DNA from 2 places in the Brevundimonas sp. 374 genome. Region 2 is predicted to be linked to the other one. Evidence: predicted binding sites of a transcription regulator. Region 2 holds the regulator's gene; the other holds the start of a gene.
The links. Region 2 encodes HrcA, which represses chaperone genes, less so after heat shock. Its sites were predicted from a motif close to GTTAGCANTCNNNNNNNNNGANTGCTAAC; they were not measured.

Region 1 (7,661 bases), on a different contig from region 2:
CACGCCCAGACGCGCCGCAGCCGCGCGGAAGGCGTCGGCGTCGCGTCCTTCGACGATGGCGGGCCGCCCTTCGGCTAAGGCCTCGGCCGCGCCTTCGGCGTCGGTCAGGTCGGTGTCTCGCCCGGTCAGGAAGACGAAGCTGGGTTCATGGAAGCCGGTGATCGCCACCGGCCCCGGCGTGCGGCCCTGACGCGGATGCAGGTCCGCCGCCTCCAGCGCCTTTTCCAGCTGGGGCGCGATGGCCAAGGGCCGTAGTTGGCGGATCGTGCCCGACAGGGCCGCGTGCGCCACGATCCCGAAGGCCAACGAAGCGACCAGCGCTGCGACCGGCGCGCGGTTCAGCAGCAGGAAGCCCCCCATCGCCCCCGCCGCCAGCGCCATGACCACCGTCAGCGCCGCCCAGGTCTGGGCCGTCGAGGTGCCATAGACGGTCAGTCCATAGACGGTGATGCCGATGATCAGCAGAGCCGCGAACGCGCCCAGGACCGCCCCGGTGATGCGCGAGACCTTGCCGATGGGTTGGGCCAAGGCGGCGGCCGCCAGCAGGGCCAGCGCTCCGAAGGTCGGCAGGGTGTAGTGCCACAGCTTGGTCGGCGCCAGTTCGAACATCAGCCAGCCCGGGACCAGCCAGCAGACCAGGAACCGGATCGCCGGCTCGGCGCGTCGGCTCCACCCCGTCGAGACGGCGGCGGGCAACAGCAGGGTCGAGGGGAAGAACAGCAGGGGCGCCAGCAGCACGTACATGCCGGGGAAGCCCGAATGGCTTTCATGCGCGCCAGCGATCTTGGGCGCCAGGTCGCCGCCGATGGCCTCGCGCCAGAAGCCGCCGTCGGTGGCGATGGTGATGGCGATCGCCCACGGTCCGACCATCAGGGCGACCAGCGGCAGGCCCCAACCCCAGCCGAGGCGATACAGCCATTTGATGTTCCGATCCCAGATCGACAGGGCGATGATCGCCAGGGCCACGACCAGAAACCCGATCGGTCCCTTGATCAGGATCGACAGACCGATCCCGATCCAGAACAGCAGCTTATGCGGCCGGATCGGGCGTTCGCCCGCCTTCGTCGCCATATAGATGCGCGCCAACGCCGCCATGGCCAGGGTCGTCGCGCCGCACAGCATGGCGTCGGTCTTGGCGATCCCCGCCTCGGTGGACAAAAGGAAGGTCGCCCCCATGATGGCCCCGCCGAAGAAGCCGACCCGCCCGCCCAGCATGGCCGACCCCGCCCAGGCCACGGCCCAGGCCGCCAGCATGGCGCCCAGCAGGGATGGGATGCGATAGGGCGCGATCTCGCGATCCTCGACGTCCGAGGTCAGCCCGACGGCGACGGCCTGCATCCAGTAGATGCCGACGGGCTTCTTCCAGCGCGGCTCGTCCTGATAGCGGATGTCGACATAGTCGCCGCTTTCCAGCATCTGGGACGTCGCCTGGGCGAACCGGCTTTCGTCGCGATCCAGCGGCGGCAGCAGCAGCAGTCCCGGCAGGCCGGCGATCAACGTCAGCAGAGCCGCGAGAACCGGCCCGCGCCAGCCGGCGATGCGGCCATCCAGATCGAAAGTCTTCATTCCAGACTCCTTACACGGCGACCACGCCTGCGTCAGCCGTCTCCCCTAAGCTTCAGTTATCCTCTATGGAGCGCCGATGAGCGCTGAAAATCCCGAAATCTCCGTCGTCGTTCCCGTCCATGACGAGGCGGGCGCCGCCGTGCCCCTGGCGCGCGAGATCGCCGCCGCCTTCGCCGGCCGTTCGTACGAGATGATCTTCGTGGACGATGCGTCCAGGGACGCGACCTTGGCCGAGCTGAAGGCCGCCATGGCCGAACTGCCGGCGCTCCGCGTGCTGGCTCACGGGACCAATGCGGGCCAGAGCCGCGCGGTCCGCACCGGCGTCCTGGCCGCGCGCGCCCCGGTCGTGGTGACGATGGACGGCGACGGCCAGAACCCGCCGGCCGATGCGCCCCGCCTGGTCGATGCGCTTCTGTCCGCCCCCAGCGACGTGGGCCTGGTCGGCGGCCGTCGCGCCAAACGTCAGGACACCGAGGCCAAACGCCAGGCCTCGATCTGGGCCAACCGCATCCGCCGCAAACTGCTGGGCGACGACGCCGACGACACCGGCTGCGGGCTGAAGGCTTTCCGCCGCGACGTCTTCCTGCGCCTGCCCTACTTCGATCACATCCACCGCTATCTGCCGGCCTTGATGATCCGCGAAGGGTTCAAGAACCAGTACCTCGACGTGGACCACCGCCACCGCGAGGTCGGTCGGTCGAAATACACCAATTGGGGCCGCCTGCGCGCGTCGGTCTCGGACCTCTTGGGCGTCATGTGGCTGAAGACGCGGTCCCGCAAGCCGGGCGCGATTTCGGAGTTCTAGAACGCAGTCTCCTCCCCACCTCCTGGGGAGGTGGCGCGACGCCTCTTGGCGTCGTGACGGAGGGCTGGCGCCGCATCTCCGACATCGGTGGGACTTCAAGAGCCCCTCCACTCCGCTACGCGCGGTCCCCCTCCCCGCTTCGCAGAGAGGATAGGCAAACAAAAAGGGCGGGACCTTGCGGCCCCGCCCTTCTGCATTTCAGCGTCGGTCAGCTTGGACTTAGAAGTCCATGCCGCCCATGCCGCCCATGCCGCCCATGTCGGGGGCCGAGGCGCCGCCCGACTTCTTGGGCGCGTCGGCGACGGCGGCTTCCGTCGTGATCAGGATGCCGGCCACCGAAGCGGCGTCTTGCAGGGCCGTGCGGACGACCTTGGCCGGGTCGATGACGCCCATCTGCACCAGGTCGCCGTACTCTTCGGTCTGGGCGTTGAAGCCGAACGAAGCGTCGCCGTTCTCCAGCACCTTGCCGACCACGATCGAGCCTTCGACGCCGGAGTTTTCGGCGATCTGACGGATCGGAGCCTGCAGGGCGCGACGGATGATCGCGATGCCGGCGTTCTGGTCGGCGTTGTCGCCCTTGACGTCGGCCAGGATCTTGGAGGCCTTCAGCAGGGCGATGCCGCCGCCCGGAACGATGCCTTCGTCAGCCGCGGCGCGCGTGGCGTTCAGGGCGTCGTCGACGCGGTCCTTCTTTTCCTTCACTTCGACTTCGGTCGAACCGCCGACGCGGAGAACCGCGACGCCGCCGGCCAGCTTGGCCAGACGTTCCTGCAGCTTTTCCTTATCGTAGTCGGAGGTGGTGTCTTCGATCTGGCGCTTGATCTGGGCCACGCGGGCTTCGATCTCGTCCTTGCCGCCGACGCCTTCGACGATGGTGGTGTCGTCCTTGGTGATCGTGACCTTCTTGGCCTTGCCGAGCATGTCGATGGTGACGCTCTCAAGCTTGATGCCGAGGTCTTCCGAGATGACCTGGCCGCCCGTCAGGATGGCGATGTCTTCCAGCATGGCCTTGCGGCGATCGCCGAAGCCCGGAGCCTTGACGGCGGCGACGCGCAGGCCGCCACGCAGCTTGTTGACGACCAGTGTCGCCAGGGCTTCGCCTTCGATGTCCTCGGCGATGATCAGCAGCGGACGGCCCGACTGCACCACGGCTTCCAGGATCGGCAGCATGGCTTGCAGCGAGGTCAGCTTCTTCTCGAACAGCAGGATGAGCGGCTCTTCGAGTTGGGCCTCCATCTTGTCGGCGTTGGTGATGAAGTAAGGCGACAGGTAACCGCGGTCGAACTGCATGCCTTCGACGACGTCGACGGTGGTGTCGGCGGTCTTGGCTTCCTCGACGGTGATGACGCCTTCGTTGCCGACCTTGGCCATCGCCTGGGCGATCAGCTCACCGATTTCCGAGTCGCCGTTGGCCGAGATGGTGCCGACCTGGGCGATTTCCGAGTTGTTGGAGACCGGCTTGGAGTTCGACTTGATCTCTTCCAGCACCAGGCCGACAGCCTTGTCGATGCCGCGCTTCAGATCCATCGGGTTCATGCCGGCGGCGACGGCCTTCAGGCCCTCTTGCACGATGGCTTGAGCCAGAACGGTTGCGGTGGTGGTGCCGTCGCCCGCCTTGTCGTTCGTTTTCGAAGCGACTTCGCGGATCATCTGGGCGCCCATGTTCTCGAAGGCGTCTTCCAGCTCGATCTCTTTGGCGACCGACACGCCGTCCTTGGTCGAGCGCGGAGCGCCGAAGGACTTCTGGATCACGACGTTGCGGCCCTTGGGACCCAGCGTCACCTTGACGGCGTTGGCAAGCACGTTGACGCCGCGCAGCATCTTGTCGCGCGCGTCGGTGTTGAAGTGTACGATTTTAGCGGCCATGCGGGCAGCTCCTATCTATGTGGATTGATTGAAGAACGTCGGACGTCGGGTGCTTAGGACAGCACGCCCAGGACGTCGGATTCCTTCATGATGATCAGGTCTTCGCCGTCGATCTTCACTTCCGTGCCCGACCACTTGCCGAACAGGATGCGGTCGCCGGCCTTCAGCTCCAGAGCATTGACCTTGCCGGTGTCGTCGCGGGCGCCAGGGCCGACGGAGACGACTTCGCCTTCCTGCGGCTTTTCCTTGGCGGTGTCGGGGATGATGATGCCACCCTTGGTCTTGGATTCTTCTTCAACGCGCTTGACCAGCACGCGGTCGCCGAGCGGACGGAACGCCATCGGACTTCTCCCTGTAAAACCCCCGGATCGGGGCGTTTTTGAAACGGTGTGCGGCGCTCTCGCGATCGCCGTTTTGGCAGCCGACCAGAGAGAGTGCTAACGCGAGCGGGAGTTAGGCAGAGGCAGGGTCATCGTCAAGCGGCGGCGATGGATCGCCGCGCGAATTCTCTGTGACAAATGAACCGAAAATGAATGCCGACCTCCGGGGTCGTTCAAACTGGGAGCGATAGAACGGCCTTAACGCTGGATGCCTTCCCGCCCCGGAAACGCAGATCGGCAAGCAAACAAGGAGACCAAAATGTCCAAGCTGCTGAAGATCACTGCGGTCGCCGCCGCCCCCGTCGTGGCCCTGAGCCTGATGGCCGCTCCGGCTTCCGCGCAATCGCGCGACCGCGACAACACCGGCCGCAACGCCCTGATCGGCGCCGCCGTCGGCGGTCTGGCCGGCGCCATCTATGGCAACGGCGACGGCAGCTACATCGCGGGCGGTGCGCTTGCCGGCGCGGCGCTGGGCGCAGTGGCCTCCAACCGCGGCTCGGGCTGCGAATACTACCGCGGCGGTCAATGCTACCGTAACCAAGGCCATTGGGAGCGCGAGCACGGCATCGACCGCAGCCGCTCGGGCTACGACTACCGCTACGACGGCCGCCGTTACGACTCGCGCTATGACCGCCGCGACTATCGCAACAATCGCGACTACCGCTACGACCGCCGCTGGTAAGCGTTTGACGCTCTAGGTTGATCGGCAGGGCCCGTCCGGCAAGGACGGGCCCTTTTCGCGTCAACCCATCAGACGCGTCATCAGGGCCGCCGTGGACGGATCCAGGTCCGCCGAGGGGCCGCCCGCGTTCACGTCCTTCAGGATCGCCTTGGCCAGGACCTTACCCAGTTCGACGCCCCATTGGTCGAAACTGTTGATGTCCCAGATCACGCCCTCGACGAAGGTCTTGTGCTCATAGAGGGCCAGCAGCGCGCCCAGGGTCTCGGGCGTCAGCCGCTCCATGACGATGGCCGTCGACGGACGGTTGCCGGTAAAGGTGCGGTGGGACGCCAGACGCGTCGCCTCCTCCTCCGACAATCCTTGCGCCAACCCCTCGGCCTTGGCGGCCTCGGTCGTCTTGCCCAGCATCAGGGCCTGGCCCTGAGCCAGCGCATTCGACCAAAGCGGCGACTCCGGCACGTCCTCGTGAGTCTTGGCCACGATGACGAACTCGGCCGGGACGGTCTGCGGCCCCTGATGGATCTGCTGGAAGAAGGCGTGCTGGCCGTTAGTGCCCGGCTCGCCGAAGACGACGGGGCAGGTCTGGCGCGTCACCGGTGTGCCGTCACGGTGCACCCGCTTGCCGTTCGACTCCATCTCCAGCTGCTGCAGGAAAGACGGCAGGCGACGCAGGGCGTGGGCGTAGGGCGCCACCGTCCGCGCCGGCCGGTTCAGGCCATCGACGTTGAACACCTGGGCCAAAGCCAGCAGGATCGGGGCGTTTCGCTCCAGCGGGGCCGACACGAAGTGCGCGTCCATCTCCGCCGCGCCCGCCAGCATCCGTTCGAACACATCCCAGCCCAGGGCGATGCCGCACGACAGGCTAACCGCCGACCACAGCGAATAGCGCCCGCCGACCCAGTCCCGGAAGGCGAAGGTGCGGCCGCAGCCGAAGGCCGCCGCCTTGTCCGGCGCCGCCGTCACCCCGATGAAGTGTTTCGTCATCCCCTCGGCCGGCAGCGACGCCGCCAGCCAGGCCTTCGCCGCCTCGGCATTGGCCAGGGTTTCCTGGGTCGTGAACGTCTTGGACACCACCACCACCAGGGTGGTTTCGGGATCAAGGCCGGTCAGCGCCTCGGCCATGTCGCGCGGATCGATATTGGCGACGAAGCGCAGATCGATGGCGGGGTCCAGCGGACGCAGGGCGTCCCAGACCACGCGCGGCCCCAGGTCCGACCCGCCGATGCCGACATGGACGATCGCCTCGAACTTGCGCCCCGTCGCGCCCGCCTCGGCGCCCGACCGCACGGCATCGGCATAGGCCTTCATGTCCGCCCGCACGGCGTCCACCTCGGCCGAGACCGGCTCGCCCAGGGCCTTGAAGTCGGCGCCGGGCGCAGCGCGCAGAGCGGGGTGCAGGACCGCCCGTCCCTCGGTCAGATTGACGGCCTCGCCGGCGAACAGGGCTGCACGGCGCCCTTCGACGTCGCTGGCGCGCGCCAGGTCCAGACAGGCGTCGAAGGCGGCGCGGGTCCAGCTCTGTTTCGACAGGTCCAGATAGAGCCCCGCCGCCTCGACCGACATCCGCGCCAGCCGGTCGGGATCGGCGGCGAACTGATCCACGATCCGCGCAGAGGCGGCCTCGGCGGCGGCTTGGTCGAAGGCTGTCCAGGCGGCGTCGCGGGTCATCGTCGTCTCCATCGGGAATGACAGGGTAAACACTCGTTTACGGCTGGGGCGTATTCAGGTTCAACGTCCCAGCGGACGCTGAAACAGGAAGTCACCTCCATGTCCTGCGGCCTTGCTCTCACGATCGCCCTGGCGATGTCCAATCCCTCGGTGGCCCTGGCCGCCGAGCAGCCGGCCGCCGCGCCCGGCGCGCCGATCTCGGTGGCGGGCGAGCCGCTGTTCGCCGACATCATCTCGCGCTCGACCAGCCTGAAGGCCGTGGTCGACGGCTGGGCCGCTGCCAAGGCCGCCGACGACGCCGCCTTCTTCACCAGCCAGGCCTTCACCGGCTTCAAGGCCCAGGCCGAGCAGTTGGCCGCTCTGGACATGCAGGGCCACCTGATTCTGAAGGAACGCGGCACCGACGGCGACCTGAAATGCATCCTGCGCGGCATTTCAGAGGACATGCCCAAGAAGGTTCAGGCCGTTCAGGCCGCCGCCAATCCGGCCGAACGCGCCACAGCCCTGTCGGAACTGTCCTATCTGCTGAACGACAACGTCGAAGTCATCACCGCCCCGCCTAAGCCGGAAGTCTGACGCCTTCTAGAGGGCGGCCAGCGCCTCCAGTACGCCCTTGCCGTAGCGATCCAGCTTGGACTGACCGACGCCGGAAATGGCGCCCAGACTGTTCAGGTCGCCCGGCTCGGCGTGGGCG
Region 2 (7,661 bases):
GCTTGGCAGGCCGGGGCGACCGGAGCCGGCGTCACCGTCGCCGTCGTCGACTCCGGCATCGCCAATACCTTGCCCGAGTTGGAGGGGCGTATCTCCAGCGCCTCGACGGACGTCGTCGTGGGGCGCAATACGCCCTATGTGGCGTCAAGCAGCCACGGCACGCGCGTGTCGGGCGTGATCGCCTCGAACTTCAACGGGTTCGGTACGATCGGGGTGGCGTACAACTCGACCATCCTGTCGATCCGCACCGATATCTCGGACTGCACGGACAAGAATACGGACGTCTGTTTCAGCAGTTCGGATCTGGTGCGCGCGCTGGATTACGCCGTCGCCAATGGCGTCAAGATCATCAACATGTCGCTGGGCGGCGATGGGCGGCTGGGCTCAGCGTTCGAGGCGGCGCTGCTGCGAGCCGTCAACTCGGGCGCCGTGATCGTGGCTTCGTCAGGCAATGACGGAAACGCCAATCCGGGCTGGCCCGCGCGTTACGCCATTGACCCGCGGTTCGCCGGCAGCGTCATCGCGGTCGGATCGCACGGCGCGACCGATGCGATGTCCAGCTTCTCGAACCGGGCAGGGGATACGGCGGTCGGCTATATTTCTGCGCCGGGCGAGGATGTGATCACCGGGTGTGAGGGCACGTCGTGCTGGCGCGTCAACGGCACATCCTTCTCGGCGCCGCATGTCTCCGGCGCGCTCGCCTTGCTGATGCAGGCCTTCCCCAATCTGACGGCGCGTGCGGCGCTGGATCTCTTGCTGACGACCGCACGCGACGCCGGCGATCCCGGCACGGACATCGTTTATGGGCGCGGCCTGCTGGATATGGCGGGCGCGTTCAGACCGGTCGGAACGACCTCGACGCCGATGGCCGACGGAAGCTCCATCGTCAGCATGAGCGAACCGGGCAGCTTCGTCGGCGCGGCGTTCGGGGACGCTTTCGGTCGCCAGACGGCGCTGAATACGGTGCTTTACGACGCCTACGATCGCATGTTCGCCGTCCAACTGGGCGGCGCCTATCCGACTGCGCCCAGCCGGTCCTATCAGGCGGCGCCGTTCGAGCAGAACACCACGGCGACAAGCACCCTGGCCCTGCCGGGCGGCGGTCGATTGAACCTGATCGCGGCTCAGCCCAGCGCCCGCCCCGAGCCGATCGCGCCTCGTCATGATCTCTATAACGCACCCTGGATGGGGGACGAGCCGCGTCAGGAGGCGATGCTTGACGTCGCCACGGGCCGTATGAATTTTTCGGTCTGGCAAGGCAAGGGCGGGGCGACATCACCGTTCAACGGCGCAGCGGGCGACGGTTTCGCCGCCCTGGCCCAGGCCGACCACGCCGTGCGCGGCGCCCTGCGGTTCGGCGCGGTGACGGTTTCTGGCGAAAGCGGGGGCGGCGATCGCCGGATGCCGCTGCGTCGTGTCGAGCAGGACGCCTCGACCTATAGTCGCGCGGCGATCGGATGGCGCGGAGCGGACGGCGGTCTGTCGTTCAGCGTCGGCGCTCTGGATGAACGGCTTGGACCCTTGGGCGCCTTCCTGCCGGGCGGGTCCGACTTCGCCCTGCCGTCACGGACCAGCTTCTATGCGCTCGGCGGCGACTGGACGCTGCGGCCGGGCCTGCGCCTGATCGGCGAGGCGGGCATGGGGTCGACTCGGATCGAGGGTCGTTTCCTGTCGATGGATCAGGCGGCGATCAGTTCGAACTGGCGGCTGGGCCTGCTGACGGGCTGTTCGATGATCTGCGACCGGATCAGCTTCACCCTGGCTCAACCGCTCAGGATAGAGCGCGGAACCTTCTCGGCCATGCTGGCGGATGTTCCGGTCGAATATTTCGATCCGCTGACCTATTCGCGCCGCAGCTTCTCGGCGACGCCCAGCGGGCGTCAGATCGACTTCATCCTTGGGGGCGAACGTCAGCTGTGGGACGGATCCAGCATGACGCTTCAGGCGGTCGCCAGTCGCGAGCCGCGTCACGTCGCAGACGCGCCGCCGGAGTTCGCCTTGATCGGAGCCTGGCGGCGTCAGTTCTGACCGACGCCGCCTGACCACTGCGGATCAGGCCTTGCCGTCGAAGGCCTGACCGTCGGCGGCGGGGGCGGCGCCATACGGGTTGGGAGCCTGGGCGCCGGACCCCTTGGCGGCGACGACCACCATGGCGGGACGGACGGTGCGACCGAATAGTTCGAAGCCGGACTGCATGGTCTGGATCACCGATCCGCCGGGCACGGTCTCGGACGGCTGTTCCATCATCGCCTGATGCAGATGCGGGTTGAACGCCTCGCCGGCCTGCGGCGCCACGCGCTTCAGGCCGTTGGCGTCAAAGGCTTGCAGCAGGGCCTTCTGCGTCAGTTCCAGCCCGGTCACCAGACCGGCCGTGGCGCCCTCGGCGTCCTTGGGCGCCGCCATCAGGGCGCGCTCCAGATTGTCGGCGACGCCCAACAGGTCCTTGGCGAAGCGCTGGATGGCGAAGGCGCGGGCGTCGTTCTGCTGCGTCTCCGAACGGCGCTTCAGATTCTCCATCTCGGCGGCGACGCGCAGGGCGCGGTCCTTCCATTCGTCACGTTCGGCGATCACCGCGTCCAGCGGCGCCAGATCCTCTGACGGATGGGCGTCCAGGCCGTGTTCGGCGTTGGTTTCGGCCATGTCGGCGTCCACGGCGTTCAGTTCGTCGTTAAGGGGCTTGTCGCTCACTTGTCGTTCCCGTCCAGCATCCGGCCCAGCACCCGGGCGGTATAGTCCACCAACGGAATGACACGGGCGTAGTTCAGTCTTGCGGGGCCTATGACGCCGATTGCGCCCAGAACCCGCTGTCGGCCGCTCATATAGGGCGCCGCGATCACGGCGGAACCCGAAAGTGAAAACAACCGTGTCTCGGCGCCGATGAAAATGCGCACGCCTTGGGCTGCATCGACGCCGTCCAGCAGGCCGATCAGCTGTTCCTTCTGCTCCAGATCATCGAAAAGGACGCGGACCCGCTCCAGATCGGCTAGGCCTTCCCGGTCCTGAAGCAAGTTGGCGCGACCCCGCACGATCAGGGCCCGCTCGCGATCCTGGCCGCCGGACCACGCAGCGAATCCGTCCTCGACCAGGCGGGCGGCGGTCTGGTCCAGTTCACGCCGTGCGATTTCCAACTCATGGGTCATCTCTCGCTTGGCGTCGGCGAAGGGGCGACCGCGCAGGCGGGCGTTCAAGAAGTTGGAGGCCTCGACCAGGGTCGAAGGCGTGACGCCGGCCGACAGGGTCATGATGCGGTTTTCGACCGTGCCGTCGTCAGCGACGATGACGGCCAGCGCCTGGTCTCCGCCCAGGGCGACGAACTCGACATGTTTGACGCCGGAATCACGCACCGGGCTGGAGACAACGCCTGCGCCGCCGGCTAGGCCCGACAGCAGGTTCGAGGCCTCATCCAGCGCCGCCTCGAAGTTCCGGCCGCGCCCGGCGAGCCGCCCGTCGATCTCGCGACGCTCGTCCTTGGTCAGGTCGCCGACTTCCAGCAGGCCGTCGACGAACAGGCGAAGGCCTGCATGGGTCGGGATGCGCCCGGCCGAGGTGTGGGGCGCCGCCAGCAGGCCCGCGAGGGTCAGATCCTGCATGGTGTTGCGGATCGAGGCAGGCGATAGGGCGATGCCGCCCAGCGACAGGGTCCGAGACCCGACCGGCTCGCCGGTCTCCAGATAGCTTTCCACGATGCGACGGAAGATGTCGCGCGCCCGCGCATCCAGCCCCGCCAGACCCGCGAGGGCCAGATTCGGGGATGGGCCGGCGTCGAACGGCGGGTTTTTCGGGGCATACAGGCTCACGGTTTCAGGATAAGCACCGCCGCCACAGCTTCCAAGGTCAGACTTCCAAGGATCCCTCCCATGCGCCATTCGCAACGCACCGACGATCAACTGCGTCCCGTGACCATCGAGACCGGCGTCAACCGGTATGCTGAGGGCTCGTGCCTGATCAGCTTCGGCAACACCAAGGTGCTGGTGACCGCCTCGATCGAGGACAAGGTGCCGGGCTGGATGCGCAACACGGGCCAGGGATGGGTGACGGCCGAATACGGCATGCTGCCCCGTGCCACTCACACGCGCGGGCGTCGTGAGGCCGCCGCCGGCAAACAGTCCGGCCGCACGCAAGAGATTCAGCGGTTGATCGGCCGCTCCCTGCGCGCCGTGGTGGACCTCAAGGCCTTGGGGGAACGCCAGGTGTTGATCGACTGCGACGTCATTCAGGCCGACGGCGGCACCCGCACGGCGTCGATCACCGGCGCCTGGGTCGCCATGAGCCTGGCCCTGAACTATCTGCGCGACGAGGGCGTGCTTAAGGCCGATCCGATCACGGATCAGGTGGCGGCCGTGTCGTGCGGCGTCTGCGACGGCGTGCCGGTGCTGGACCTGGATTACGAAGAGGATTCCGAGGCCGAGGCGGATTCGAACTTCGTCCTGACCGGCTCGGGCCAGATCGTCGAGGTCCAGGCCACGGGCGAGAAGCGCGGCTTCTCACGCGCCGAGTTCGACCGGCTCTTCTCGCTGGCCGAGATCGGCTGCACCGAACTGTTCGCCCTGCAGAAGGCGGCCCTGGCGGCGGTGAAGCGGTAGGGGGTTTCACCTCGGGGCGCGGACGGGCATCCTCGTCCGGTCAGTCCTGACCGGAGACAAGTCGATGCGTCGATCCCCCTGGCTTTCGATGGCCGCCTGCGTTGTGTTGATGGCCGGATGTCAGCGCGCTGATCCAGCCGATCAGCCTGCGTCCGGAGACACGGCGGCAAGCAGCAATGTCATCGACGCGGTTCCACTGGCGCCCGACGCCCCGCCGCCCGCCCCGCCCGCCAAGCCGGCGGCCGCGGAGAAGGAAGCGACCAAACCGGCCGAGGACGTCGAGGCCAGCATTCCCGAGGGTCCAGACATGCCCGCTCAGCCGGTTCCGGTCAGCGAGGTCCCTTGCCGCGAGGCCATCGGCGCCGCCGCCTCGGCCCGCCTGGTCGAGCGCTGCATTCAGGTCAGCCCGGCGACCCGCCCGCCCTGCAACGCCGCCAACCCCTGCGATCTGATCCAGGGGGAGATCGACCGGTCCTGCAAGCTGTGGGCGCGCGACGGCGATCCGCCGGCGGCGTGCAAACCCTAGGCTGAGCGCACCGCGCCCGCCACATCGGCCACCACCCGCTTGACCAGCGCCTCGTCGTCGCCCTCGGCCATGACGCGGATCAGCTTTTCCGTGCCCGACGGGCGCACCAGCAGCCGTCCCTGACCGCTCAGCGCCGCCTCGGCCTCGGCGATGGCGGCCTTGACCGTGTCGGTCTCCAGCGGCTTGTCGGCGGTGAAGCGGACGTTCTCCAGCTTTTGGGGCACGGGCTCGAACTGGCGGGCTGACGTGCGGCGGCGAAGAGGATGTAATGGGCGGTTATCAGAAGCACTCAGGTCCTTTCCGCGGACACGATGGATCGTGATGCACCCGGATCAAAGCTGATCAAACGCCGTCAATCGGACGGAACAACTCAAAACGGGACAGGCGCGATTTTATTCGCAAACCTGCTCGGCGACCGGTGGGCGGTTTCCGGACAAGCCGGTCGATGACGACGGTTCCCCATGGCCAAGCCTCACGATTCAGACGATTTCCCATTCCGTCCGTCAATGACGGCGCACCGAGATCACTATCCCCACGGGACTGGTCTCCTCCCCGGACGCGCGACAGCGTCGATGCCCTCCAGAGCGCGGACACGACACTTTGCCGCCAAGACGGTCGCCAAGCGGGTCCGGCCGGCCTTCCGGGGCGCCGGGCCGTCACGACGTGTCTTCGTCAGGGTCAAGGCTGTTATGAAGACGCCGAACGCGCGCGCGTCGTTGAAAGCCTGCGTGCGGTACTTCGGACGGGAGGGCGCGGGCGAGGACGGGGCGAGAGCCGCTTTCTTCGGGCCGCTGGAGGACCGGCCTGACGCCAGGGCGCAGGTCGATCGGTGGGCCGACGACCGCCGTCATTATCGGATTGTCGTGAATCCGGAAGACGGACAAGAGCTCGCGGACGTCAGGTCGTTCGCACGGCGGATGATGAAGCAGATTAAGATCGACACCGGCACGCCGCTCGAATGGCTTGCCGTTGCGCACTTCGACACCGGACGTCCCCATCTCCACATCATCCTACGCGGTGTGCGGGACGATGGGCGCGACCTTGTCTTCAACCGCGGTTATGCGGCGCATGGGCTGCGCGGCCGGTGCGAAGCCCTGGCGACCGAGATCCTGGGCCCGAGATCCGACCGGACGGCTTCCTCCCGCGATCTGACGGCGGACCGGCTGACCGCGATGGACGACACGCTTCTGCGACGGCATGACGACGGATGGATCAACCTCGAGGGTCTGGACAGCGGAGAACGCGCCAACGCACAGCGCCGCCTGGTCCATCTTGAGCGTCGCGGATGGGCTACCCAAGACAGCCAATGCCGTTGGACTCTTCCGGAAAACCTGCGGGACATCCTGCGAATTGTCGGCGAACAGGAGGCGCGTGAAGCCGCCGCAACGCGCGCCATATGGGGCGGCTTCTGGGGCGGGCAGACGCATCGCCTTGAACCGCTGAGCCTCTCGGAAGGCGAGGTGATCGTTGGCGCTTACGCCGGCGTTCAGCCGCTCAAGTGGCACAAGAAGGCGGCCCAGTTGCTCGTGCTTGAGACCATGGATGGTCGTCTGGGGCATGTCAGGCTGGCGTCATTGGATCGCGTTATGATCCTGGATCGCGTACCCGAGCGGGCCCTTATCGAACTGCGGGGAAGGCCGTGGAGGGCGAGGGCTTCAGACCGGACCATCGCTCAGATCGCGCAACTGAGGAATGGCGTTTACTCTAAGGTTGATCATCTCGTGGTCCGGCCCGAAGATCGGCCTGTTTTCATCGAGCGCCATCTTCGACGGCTGGAAGCCATGCGCCTTCAAGGCGCTGTCGAGCCTCGGGGCGACGGCCGGTTCGCCATTCCACCCGACTACATCTCGCGGGCGTTGGCGGCGGATCAGGCGCGACATGGTCCTGCCGATGTGGACGTCCGCGTGCTCGACGTCAGGCCTCTACACCTCCAGACCGAAGCGCGGGGCGTCACCTGGCTGGACCGGGTGGCCGGCGGCCTCGAACCTGATCCCGGCTTGGGGTCTATGGCGGATGAAGCCAGAAGGTTGGGACAGGAACGGGCGGAGACTCGCAGGGGGTGGGGGATCGGCGATGGCTCAAAGCTGACCGATAAGGACATGCTCGCCCTCTGGAAAATGGAGATCGACGCGCAGTTCAAGAGGCTTGGGAAGGACGAGAAGTTGGTCGTAAAGGCCGAAGAGGGACAGCCCTTCTCAGGCGTCTACAACGATAGCGTTCACATGGGCGGCCGAACCTATGCGGCGGTCGAAAGCCGCTCTGTCGTAACGCTAGCGCCGTGGCGCGCCGGGTTGGAGGCCTGCCGTGGCCAAGCTCTCACCGCGGTTCTGCAGGCGGGGCGTGTGGAGTTTCGATTCGGAGAGCGGGGCCGGGGTTTGGGACTAGAGCTTTAGCCTACTTGCACGGGATCCGCGGGGGTTGGGTTGAGTTCCTATCGTCAGCTTCGGGACGCGCTCGCGAAGTCCAAGTATACGGCGGGGGGAGCCTCGATCCCCGGCCTCAATCGCGCAGCTGTGCCGCACATTGGGCTAGAGCCTTGGTCATCCGCCATT

Region 1: the regulator HrcA is predicted to act here: its motif matches at 4,651-4,679, upstream of groES (co-chaperone GroES).

The regions. Positions count from the first base shown of each region.
Region 1 covers NZ_FNKT01000004.1:101,943-109,603, forward strand. The annotation lists gene BLR19_RS11820 (ArnT family glycosyltransferase) at 1-1,566, opposite strand, end outside; gene BLR19_RS11825 (glycosyltransferase family 2 protein) at 1,643-2,371, shown strand; gene groL (chaperonin GroEL) at 2,591-4,237, opposite strand; gene groES (co-chaperone GroES) at 4,291-4,578, opposite strand; gene BLR19_RS11840 (hypothetical protein) at 4,877-5,299, shown strand; gene pgi (glucose-6-phosphate isomerase) at 5,360-6,967, opposite strand; gene BLR19_RS11850 (hypothetical protein) at 7,067-7,543, shown strand; gene recQ (DNA helicase RecQ) at 7,550-7,661, opposite strand, start outside.
Region 2 covers NZ_FNKT01000005.1:122,160-129,820, reverse strand. The annotation lists gene BLR19_RS12750 (S8 family peptidase) at 1-2,028, shown strand, start outside; gene grpE (nucleotide exchange factor GrpE) at 2,053-2,640, opposite strand; gene hrcA (heat-inducible transcriptional repressor HrcA) at 2,685-3,743, opposite strand; gene rph (ribonuclease PH) at 3,858-4,583, shown strand; gene BLR19_RS12730 (hypothetical protein) at 4,648-5,109, shown strand; partial or broken gene BLR19_RS12725 (phosphoglucosamine mutase) at 5,106-5,351, opposite strand; gene BLR19_RS12720 (DUF3363 domain-containing protein) at 5,799-7,502, shown strand; gene BLR19_RS12715 (RNA polymerase sigma factor) at 7,609-7,661, opposite strand, start outside.